DNA from 3 places in the Sphingomonas sp. PAMC26645 genome. Region 3 is predicted to be linked to each of the others. Evidence: predicted binding sites of a transcription regulator. Region 3 holds the regulator's gene; each other region holds the start of a gene.

Region 1 (3,202 bases), 1.1 Mb from region 3:
CGTTCGGGGGTGGCGGATTTGGCGCGCGCGGTGCTTTTGCATGGTTCGATCAATCGGTGCCTGACGATCGCAGCTTGCGCACCACCCCGGCGGAGGCCGGGGTCCAGTTGGAAAGGTCGCAATAACTACGCGCAACGGATGCCAGCCACGTCCCCCAACTGGGCCCCGGCCTCCGCCGGGGAGGTGCCTCTCTGGCATAGGTAACGACCCGCGAGCTTGTTCTCCCGCGAAGTCGGGAGTCCAGTCTGGGTCCCCGCCTTCGCGGGAAAACAAGGTTTGGAGCGCCTACCCCCGCCCCATCATGTGATCCACGAACGACGCCAGCGTCTTGAACCCCGACAGCTTCATCCCGCTCTTCTCCCCCGTCATCGACGCCGGCACCAAGGCGCGTTCGAAACCGAGCTTGCTCGCTTCCTTCAACCGCAACGGACCATGCGCGACTGGGCGGATTTCACCCGACAGCGCGACTTCGCCGAACGCCACCGCATCGACCGGCACCGGCCGCTCCGACATCGCCGAGATCAGCGCCGCCGCCACCGCGAGATCAGCCGCCGGATCCTGCACCCGGTAGCCGCCGGCGATATTGAGATAGACCTCGGCGTTGGAGAAGCTCAGCCCGCAGCGCGCCTCCAGCACCGCCAGGATCATCGCAAGACGCCCCGAATCCCAGCCGACCACGGCGCGCCTTGGTGTGGCCCCCGACGCCAAGCGGACGGTCAGCGCCTGAATCTCGACCAGTACCGGCCGGGTCCCCTCCAGCGCCGGAAACACCGTCGCCCCCGTCATCGCATCGTCGCGGTGCGTCAGGAACAGCGACGACGGATTGCCGACCTCCGCCAGCCCCTCGGTCTGCATCGAGAACACGCCGATCTCGTCGGTCCCGCCGAAGCGATTCTTGATAGCGCGGAGGATGCGGTACTGGTGGCTACGCTCTCCCTCGAACGACAGCACCGTGTCGACCATATGCTCCAGCACGCGAGGGCCCGCGATGGAGCCGTCCTTCGTCACGTGCCCGACCAGCACCACCGCCGTCCCGCGCTCCTTGGCGAAGCGGATCAGCTCCTGCGCCGATGCGCGGACCTGGCTGACCGTGCCGGGTGCGCCTTCGATCAGGTCGGAGTGCATCGTCTGGATCGAATCGATCACCAGCATCGCCGGCGGCCGCGTCTGCAACGTCGTCAGGATGTCGCGCGTCGAAGTCGCCGCCGCGAGCTGCACCGGTGCGTTGCCGAGCCCGAGCCGCCGCGCGCGCAGGCGGACCTGGTCCGCAGCCTCCTCGCCAGAGACGTACGCGACCGACTGCCCCGCCAGCGCCATCTTCGCCGCCGCCTGCAACAGCAGCGTTGACTTACCGATGCCCGGATCGCCGCCAATCAGCGTTGCCGAGCCTTCGACGAAGCCGCCGCCCAACGCACGATCAAGTTCGGCGATACCCGTCGCCATCCGGTCGGGCAGCTTGATCTCCGCATCGAGCCCGACGAGCTGGATCGCGCGGCCGCCGGTCTGAAGATTATGCTTCGAATGGAACGGCGTAGCGGCGGTGTTCGCCTCCTCGACCAGCGTGTTCCACTCGCTGCAGTCGCTGCATTGCCCAGCCCAGCGGTGCGATACCGATCCGCAGGCCTGACACACATAACGCTTCTGGGGTTTCGCCATACCGCCGATGTACGAGAACGATACGGGAACATCAATGGCTGGCGGCCAGCCTATGTTGCGGATTTAGTGGCGCTTGACGGCACACGGCGTTATCCGCGCGACGATGAATGCCACCGACCTGCGCGTTGCCCTGTTCAGCGGCAACTATAACTACGTTCGCGACGGCGCGAACCAGACGCTGAACTTGCTTGTCGGCCATCTGCTATCGAAGGGCGTGACGGTCCGCGTCTATTCGCCAACCAATTCAAATCCTGCATTTCCGCCTGTCGGCGACCTGGTTTCGGTTCCATCGCTACCGTTGCCTGCAGGCCGCGGCGAGTACAAGATGGCACGCGGGCTGCCGGCCGCGATCCGGCGCGACCTAGATGCGTACGCGCCGAACATCATCCACGTGTCCGCGCCCGATTTCCTGGGTCATCGCGCGGTCAGCTATGGCCGCCGCCGTGGTCTCACGACGATCGCGTCGTTTCACACCAGGTTCGAGACGTATTTCCGCTACTACAAGATGGCGTTCTTCGAGCCAGTGATGGTGAAGATCCTCACCCGCTTCTACAACCGGGTCGACGAAGTGCTGGTGCCGGGGCGCGGGATGGCGGAGATCGTGCGCGACTGGGGCGTGACGACGCCGACCGCGATCTGGTCGCGCGGGGTGAACCATGACCGCTTCACGCCGACCCGCCGCGATCTCGAATGGCGTCGCGCGCGCGGAATTGCCGACGGCGAGGTTGCGGTCGGGTTTCTCGGGCGGCTGGTGAAGGAGAAGGGGCTCGACGTCTTCGCCGACGTGATCCGCGAGCTCGAGCAGCGCGGCGTGCCGCACAAGGTGCTGGTGATCGGCAAGGGTCCGGCGCGCGACTGGTTCGCGAGCCGCGTGCCGGGTGCGGTGTTCGCGGGGTTCCAGTCGGGCGACGATCTCGGCCGCGCGGTCGCGTCGATGGACGTGTTCTTCAATCCAAGCGTGACCGAGACGTTCGGCAACGTGACGCTGGAGGCTATGGCGGCCGGTGTGCCGGTCGTTGCCGCCCGCGCGTCGGGTGCGGTCGGACTGGTCGATGACGGCGTGACGGGGTTTCTGGTGCCGCCGACGGATATCGCCGGTTACGCGGATGCGATCGGGCGGATCGTCTCGGAGCCGGGCCTGCGCGAGACGATGGGCTGGGCCGGGCACGACAAGGCCGCCGGGTATCTTTGGGATACGATCAACCAGACGGTGCTGGATACGTATCTCGAGGTGATGGCGCGGCGGGGGGCTTAAGGCCGAGATTCAGGTTACCGGCCGGGCGATCCTCCCCCGCCAGGGGGAGGTGTCGCCGAAGGCGACGGAGGGGGAGGATACGAAACAGCGGTGTCGCTTGCCTCCCCCTCCGTCAGGCTACCGCCTGCCACCTCCCCCTGGCGGGGGAGGATTGATTCAAGCAGTCGCCCAGTCGAACGTCAGCGGCGCCTCGCGGAAGGCGAAGCGGTCGAGGTGGCTCGACACAACCTCGCGCATCCGGTCGACGTCGTCGCCCTCCGGCACCGTCAGCGCGACGTCGAGCGTTTCGCC
Region 2 (3,202 bases), 650 kb from region 3:
ACGGTTTCAGTTCGCGACGCGCCTGAACCGTCCGCCGTGCACATGCTTGGCCACCATGAGACAAGCACTGGACACTACGTCCCGAGTGCCCTCACCCTCCCATTGCGAAGGCAATGGGTCCCTTCCTCTCCCCTGAGGGAGAGGGAAAGTAGGATTAGGCGTCGTCGCCTTCTTCGGGGCCGGCCATCATTTCCTCGGCGACCTTGTCGGTGCGTGCGCGGATCTGCTTTTCGAGGCGGTCGGCGGTTTCGGGGTTGTCCTTGAGGAAGGTCTTCGAGTTCTCGCGACCCTGACCGAGGCGGACGCTGTCGTAGCTGAACCACGCGCCCGACTTCTCGACGAGCCCCGCCTTCACGCCGAGATCGAGGATCTCGCCGAGCTTGGAGACGCCCTGCCCGTACATGATGTCGAACTCGACCTGCTTGAACGGCGGCGCGACCTTGTTCTTGACGACCTTCACGCGCGTCTGGTTGCCGGTCACTTCCTCGCCAGCCTTGATCGCGCCGATACGGCGGATGTCGAGGCGGACCGAAGCGTAGAACTTCAGCGCGTTGCCGCCGGTCGTCGTCTCGGGGTTGCCGTACATGACGCCGATCTTCATGCGCAGCTGGTTGATGAAGATCACCATGCAGCGCGAGCGGCTGATCGAGCCGGTGAGCTTGCGCAAGCTCTGCGACATCAGGCGGGCCTGGAGGCCGACATGGCTGTCGCCCATCTCGCCTTCGATTTCAGCACGCGGCACTAGCGCTGCGACCGAATCGACGACGAGCACGTCGATCGCGTTCGAGCGGACCAGCGTGTCGACGATCTCGAGCGCCTGCTCCCCGGTGTCGGGCTGCGACACGATCAGCTCGTCGATGTTGACGCCGAGCTTCTTGGCGTAGACCGGGTCGAGCGCGTGTTCGGCATCGACGAACGCCGCGGTGCCGCCGCCCTTCTGCGCTTCGGCGATCACGTGGAGCGCGAGCGTGGTCTTGCCCGAGCTTTCCGGACCGTAGATCTCGATCACGCGGCCGCGTGGCAGGCCGCCGACGCCGAGCGCGATGTCGAGCCCGAGCGAGCCGGTCGAGATCACCTCGACCTGCATGGTTTCCTTGGAGCCCAGGCGCATTGCCGAGCCCTTGCCGAAGGCGCGGTCGATCTGCGCGAGCGCGGCGTCGAGCGCCTTCTGCCGGTCGTTGGTTGCGGTTGCCATGCCGGTGTCGATCACTTTCAGATTAGCGGCCATCGAATATGCTCCCATCGCTAAAGCAAGCGCGCGTGCCATTCAACGCGTCAAACACCATGTATTCTCTTTGTTCTTTTGGAACAAGTGGGGAACGATGGGTTTTCTGGAAAAGATGGACGTTTGGTAACCGCCGTAGGCGGTTGCCGAGCTCAGTCACGCCGGGCTTGGCTCAGCGTCCACCGTCCCGCGCTCATCGACCATTGAATATGCGGAGCGCTAGCCGCCTGAGCACGTCGGTTGCTTTCCTTTGCGCGGAAGTAAGACATGTCTCCCCGCGAAGGCGGGGATCCAGACTGGGCTCCCGCCTTCGCGGGAGAACAAGGCAAGGGCGTGGTGCCGTATGACTGCGGACTTCCACGTTTTCGAAGGGGATAAGCGCCGTAAACATCCGGAGTAACCAGATGGGCCGGGCGGAGTTTGGTCGAGAACGGTTCCGGTTGTTCGAGCCCGGGTTTGGCGGCGATCGACTCGTCGGTGGTGTCGAGAACTGGTTGTGACCAGCGGTTTGGTTTGCGGCCCTGGATCCTGACTTTCGTCAGGATGACGGGCGGTGGCGGCGGACCGGCGTGGGCGACTGTCAGATGCCGGAATTGCGGGCCGATCAATCAGGCGAGGGTCGTTGCGAGGGTCCACCAGCCTTTGGCTTGGGCGGCGGTGGCGGCGGTGTCTCTGGCTTCGGGGGTTTCGAACAGGGCGAAGCAGGTAGCGCCGGAGCCGGACATTCTGGACAGGAGGACGCCTTGGGCTGCGTCCAAGAGCGCGCGGACTTCGGCGATTACGGCGGCAAGCGCCAGTGCGGGGGGTTCTAGGTCGTTGCGGCCTCCGAGGGCGCGGTCGAGGAGATTGCCTTCGGGAATCGGGCCTCGATCGTGGCCGTCCCAGGTCTTGAAGACGGCTGCGGTGGAGACCGCGACGCCTGGGTTCACGAGCAGGAGCGGGGTGCCGGACAGGCCTTCAAGGGTGGTGAGGGTGTCGCCCTTGCCGGTGCCGAGCGTGGTGCGGTTGGCGAGGCAGGCGGGGACGTCAGCGCCGAGCTTTGCGGCGATGTCGTGGAGGCGGGGGTCGGTTGGGGCTATGCCGTGGAGGCGGGCCAGCGCGCGGAGCGTGGCGGCGGCGTCGGCTGAGCCTCCGCCTATGCCCGAGGCGATGGGGAGGTGCTTTTCTAGGGTTATGGAGTGGTAGGCCTCGGGGGCGAACGCGGTGGTGAAGGCGTCTGCTGCGGCGGTTACCAAGTTGCCATGCCAGGGGGCGGCGCTTGGAGTGGTGCTGGACGAGCGGGGTGCTTCGTCATTGTTCACCCCCAATTGGGCCCCGGCCTTCGCCGGGGTGGTGTTCGAGGTCGGGGTAATGCTCTGGACGGGGAGGAGTGCTGCGGCGAAGGGGCCGGTTATGGTGAAGCTGTTGGTTTGGGCGGGTTCCACCGTGACCAGGTCGCCGTCGGTGGCGAAGGCGAAGAGCGTTTCAAGGTCGTGGTAGCCGTCGGGGCGGCGGCGGCGGACGTGGAGGGCCAGGTTGATCTTGGCGGGGGCGGGTTCGGTGATGGCGGGCATTGTCGGTCTCGGGGTTTGGCGGCGAAGGGTTCCAGCGCAGCTTAGCGTAATACGCGTGATGTCTGCGGGTTTAAGCGCGTCATCCTGACGAAAGTCAGGATCCAGGGTAACGATTGGTGCCGTCCTTCGCTCTGGATCCTGACTTTCGTCAGGATGACGGCGGACCTGAGGCGCGGCACACCTCGCCAGTTGCGGGCATTGTCACGATCACTGCCGCGGCTCGTTCGGCGCTCAAAATTTGGTGGTGATCTGGCGAAATCGCCCCGTTGCCGTCAACTCGCCTTGCCCTCTCCACGCCTGCGGGTCCCTTCCCTCTCCCGGTGGGAGAGGGGTTTTAGCGGCGAGCTTTTGGCGGGAGGCCGTTGGCGATCTTGGCGGTTATGCGCGCCGTGTCTGCGGGTTCGGCTGTCAGCAAGGCGGCGCG
Region 3 (3,202 bases):
CCGCTGCTGCTGGCGGACCAACCCGATGCGCGGTGCAGTCGCGATCTGTGCGTCACCGATATCGCCGCACGGGGACGGACGTGGCGCATCCTCGCGACCCGCAGCGCCTATATGGTTCCGATTGCTGAGTTCATCGCCGCCTGTCACGGCGCCGATGTCGTCGTCAGCGAACGCGGTCTGCCGAAACGGTGTGTACCGCGGTGGCTGAAACTGGATCGTCGTGTCCTTCGGCGTACGGGCGGCGTCGCGCTGACCTTGGGGAGCGGGACAGTCGTGACCATCCTGAACGCAGGCGATCGTCACCCCTGGCGCGATCCGCCTCTCCTCGAACGCACCGCGTCCTCGTTTAGGCCGCGCCATGATCGGTTTCACGGTACTGTATCGGCGTTTCGCGCCGGCCAAGGCCGTCAAAAATAGAACTGTTCACGCGAAGGCGCAAAGGCGCGAAGGTGATGCGGCTTGGGAGGCCTTACACCTCCATGAACGATAAGCCGACGTCAGTTTTTTGCCGCCAGCGAAAGCCGGTAAGCGCTGATCCAGGCACCATATCTTCGCGCCTTTGCGCCTTCGCCTGAACAAAATCTTTCGTCTTCCCGTGCGGTCACAGCAAGACGAACTGGTTCACGCGGAGACGCGGAGAAGGTTGTTGTATGACGGGGTGGCTCGGGCTGGGGACTGTTTAGTCTTCCTTCCGAAGACGTTTGGAGGTGCTTCGTTTTCCCTAAGCGCAACCCCTCCGCGTCTCCACGTAAACCAATTCTTCGGCCGCGCTGAAGATTGAGGACGAGATGTTCGCGCAGAGGCGCAGAGACGCAGAGATTGGGCATTCGAGTCGAGAACGCGACTATGCATCAGAGCGTGAGAGGGGCTTCCGGACGCTTGGGGGCTGGTTGGGCGTGTCGAAAAACTAGCCGCTTTTCGACACGCCCAGTACATCTCGCTTAACTTGCCCAAGAGATCCGGCCGCTGTTGTCGGCCGGAGAAGCGACTTGGCTTAAGGCTAGGCTGTCGCTTTTCCCGAGCAACCAGAAACCGAAACCGGCCTGCGTCGTGATGACGGAGGCCGGTCCAGGCAGTTCAGTCGTAGCGGCGGAGGATGCCGGAGAGTTTGCCTTGGACGCGGACTTGGGCGGGGGCGTAGCGTTGGGGGTCGTAGGCTCGGTTTGCCGGGTCGAGGCGGACCATGGCGCCTTCGCGACGGAAGTATTTTAGAGTGGCTTCGCTGTCTTCGATCAGGGCTACGACGATCTCGCCGTCGCGGGCAGTTTCGGTGCGGCGGATCAGGGCGTAGTCGCCGTCGAGGATGCCGGCTTCGACCATCGAGTCGCCCGAAACCTCGAGTGCGTAGTGTTCGCCGGTGCCGAGCAGCGCGGCGGGGACGGCTAGCATCGTGCTGCCCTCGAACGCCTCGATCGGGACGCCGGCGGCGATGCGGCCATGCAAGGGGATCTCGATGACGTCGTTGGCCGGTTGTGGCGTTGCAGCGGCGGGGGCTGCCTTCACGTTCGATGGCTTGGACGGCGTCTTTTTTTCCGCACGTTCGGGCATGCGCAGCACTTCGAGCGCGCGCGCGCGGTTTGGCAGGCGGCGGATGAAGTTGCGCTCCTCGAGCGCGCTGATCAGACGGTGGACGCCCGACTTCGACTTGAGGTCGAGGGCGTCCTTCATCTCCTCGAACGACGGCGAGACGCCGGTATCGTTGAGGCGATCGTTGATGAAGCAGACGAGTTCGTGCTGCTTGCGCGTGAGCATGGCGGTTCTCCGTCCGGAACAGACTGGGAACTTCTATGGAACATAATTAACGCCGTCAAGCGCTCGCTTCACGCGATCACGAGGATTTCCGCCGATTCGCCTGTCTTTGCGACGGGTGCGTTGCCGGGGCGGACGATCAGGCACGTCGAGCGGGCGAGCGTGAGCAGCATCGAGCTGTCCTGGATCGTGGAGGCATAGGCTTTGCCGTCGCGGAGTTCGGCGCGGAGATAGTCGGTGCGGGCGTTGTTGGCGGGGAGGTCTTCGCCGAGCAGCGCGTGCGTCGACTGGGGGAGCGGGTCGCGTGCGCCGGCCATGTGCGCGACGACGGGTTTGACGAACAACGTCGCGGTAACGAACGCGGAGACCGGGTTGCCGGGGAGGCCGAGCACCATCATGTCGCCGATCCGGCCGGCCATCATCGGCTTGCCGGGGCGCAGCGCGATCCGCCAGAAGTCGATCGTGCCGCCGGCGGCTTCGATCGCCGGGCGGACTAGGTCGTGATCGCCAACCGATGCCCCGCCGGTGGTGACGAGCAGGTCTGCCTGAACGCTGGCGAAGGCTTCGCGGAGGATCTCGAGATTGTCGGCGAGGATGCCGAGATCGATGATGTCTACCGGCATGTCGGCGAGCATCGCGGCGAGCATGATGCCGTTCGATTCGGGAAGCGCGACGCCGTCGGTAGTCGAGCCGGGGGGGACGAGTTCGTCGCCGGTGGCTGCGACGGCGACGCGGACGCGGCGGTTGACGGTGAGGCTGCCGTGGCCGCCGGTTGCGGCGACGGCGATGCGCGCGGGGCTGAGGCGGTCGCCGGCAGCGATCAAGCGGGTACCGGTGGAGAAATCCAGGCCCTTGCGGCGGGTGTTGCGGCCGAGCGTCGGGGGGCCTTCGCCGGCTAGGATCAGGGTTTCGCCGTCACGCTCGGCTTCTTCCTGGACCATGACGGTGTCGGTGCCTTCGGGCATGGCGGCGCCGGTGAAGATGCGGGTGGCTTGGCCCGGGGCGACCTGGCCTGCGAAGGGGCGGCCGGCGGCGCTTTCGCCAATGACGGTCCAGGGGCCGGGGAGGTCGGCGTAACGGATCGCGTAGCCGTCCATCGCGGACAGGTCTGCGGCGGGCTGCGTGCGGCGGGCGAGGATGTTCTCGGCGGCCCAGCGGCCAGCGGCTTCGCGTAGCGTCACGGTCTCGTGGCCGACGCGGGGGGCCATGGCGAAGAGGCGGGTCTGGGCTTCTGCGACGGGGACTAGGGTCATGCGTAAGACTCTGTTTTTGGGCGGCTCTCCTGCTGGAAGTGCAGGAAGTTCACACGCTGGGAGACATTTGGCGGGTGCGGTTCTGGGGGTCAGGTTTGGAACGGTCTCGTCCGGTAGAAGGTCCGGCGGGAGGGGAGTTTTGGCGTGTCTGGCGCTTTGCCATGGGTTTGGGACGTAGGACAGGTGTTGTTGGGGTTTCG

What was found. The regulator LexA, encoded in region 3, represses DNA repair genes until DNA is damaged. The targets are predictions, from matches to a motif close to GTTCCNCNCTTGTTCT.
Region 1: a site for LexA is predicted at 1,671-1,686, ahead of radA (DNA repair protein RadA). Genes of this name have one in related genera too.
Region 2: a site for LexA is predicted at 1,306-1,321, ahead of recA (recombinase RecA). Genes of this name have one in related genera too.

Annotation. Positions count from the first base shown of each region.
Region 1 is NZ_CP039249.1:1,792,383-1,795,584, reverse strand. Features, by position in the region: gene radA (DNA repair protein RadA) at 286-1,656, opposite strand; gene E5673_RS08435 (glycosyltransferase family 1 protein) at 1,760-2,911, shown strand; gene E5673_RS08430 (DUF2218 domain-containing protein) at 3,068-3,202, opposite strand, start outside.
Region 2 is NZ_CP039249.1:3,559,866-3,563,067, forward strand. Features, by position in the region: gene recA (recombinase RecA) at 155-1,228, opposite strand; gene E5673_RS16385 (4-(cytidine 5'-diphospho)-2-C-methyl-D-erythritol kinase) at 1,834-2,778, opposite strand; gene E5673_RS16390 (tetratricopeptide repeat protein) at 3,113-3,202, opposite strand, start outside.
Region 3 is NZ_CP039249.1:2,907,407-2,910,608, reverse strand. Features, by position in the region: gene E5673_RS13385 (ComEC/Rec2 family competence protein) at 1-417, shown strand, start outside; gene lexA (transcriptional repressor LexA) at 1,078-1,752, opposite strand; gene E5673_RS13375 (molybdopterin molybdotransferase MoeA) at 1,821-3,002, opposite strand.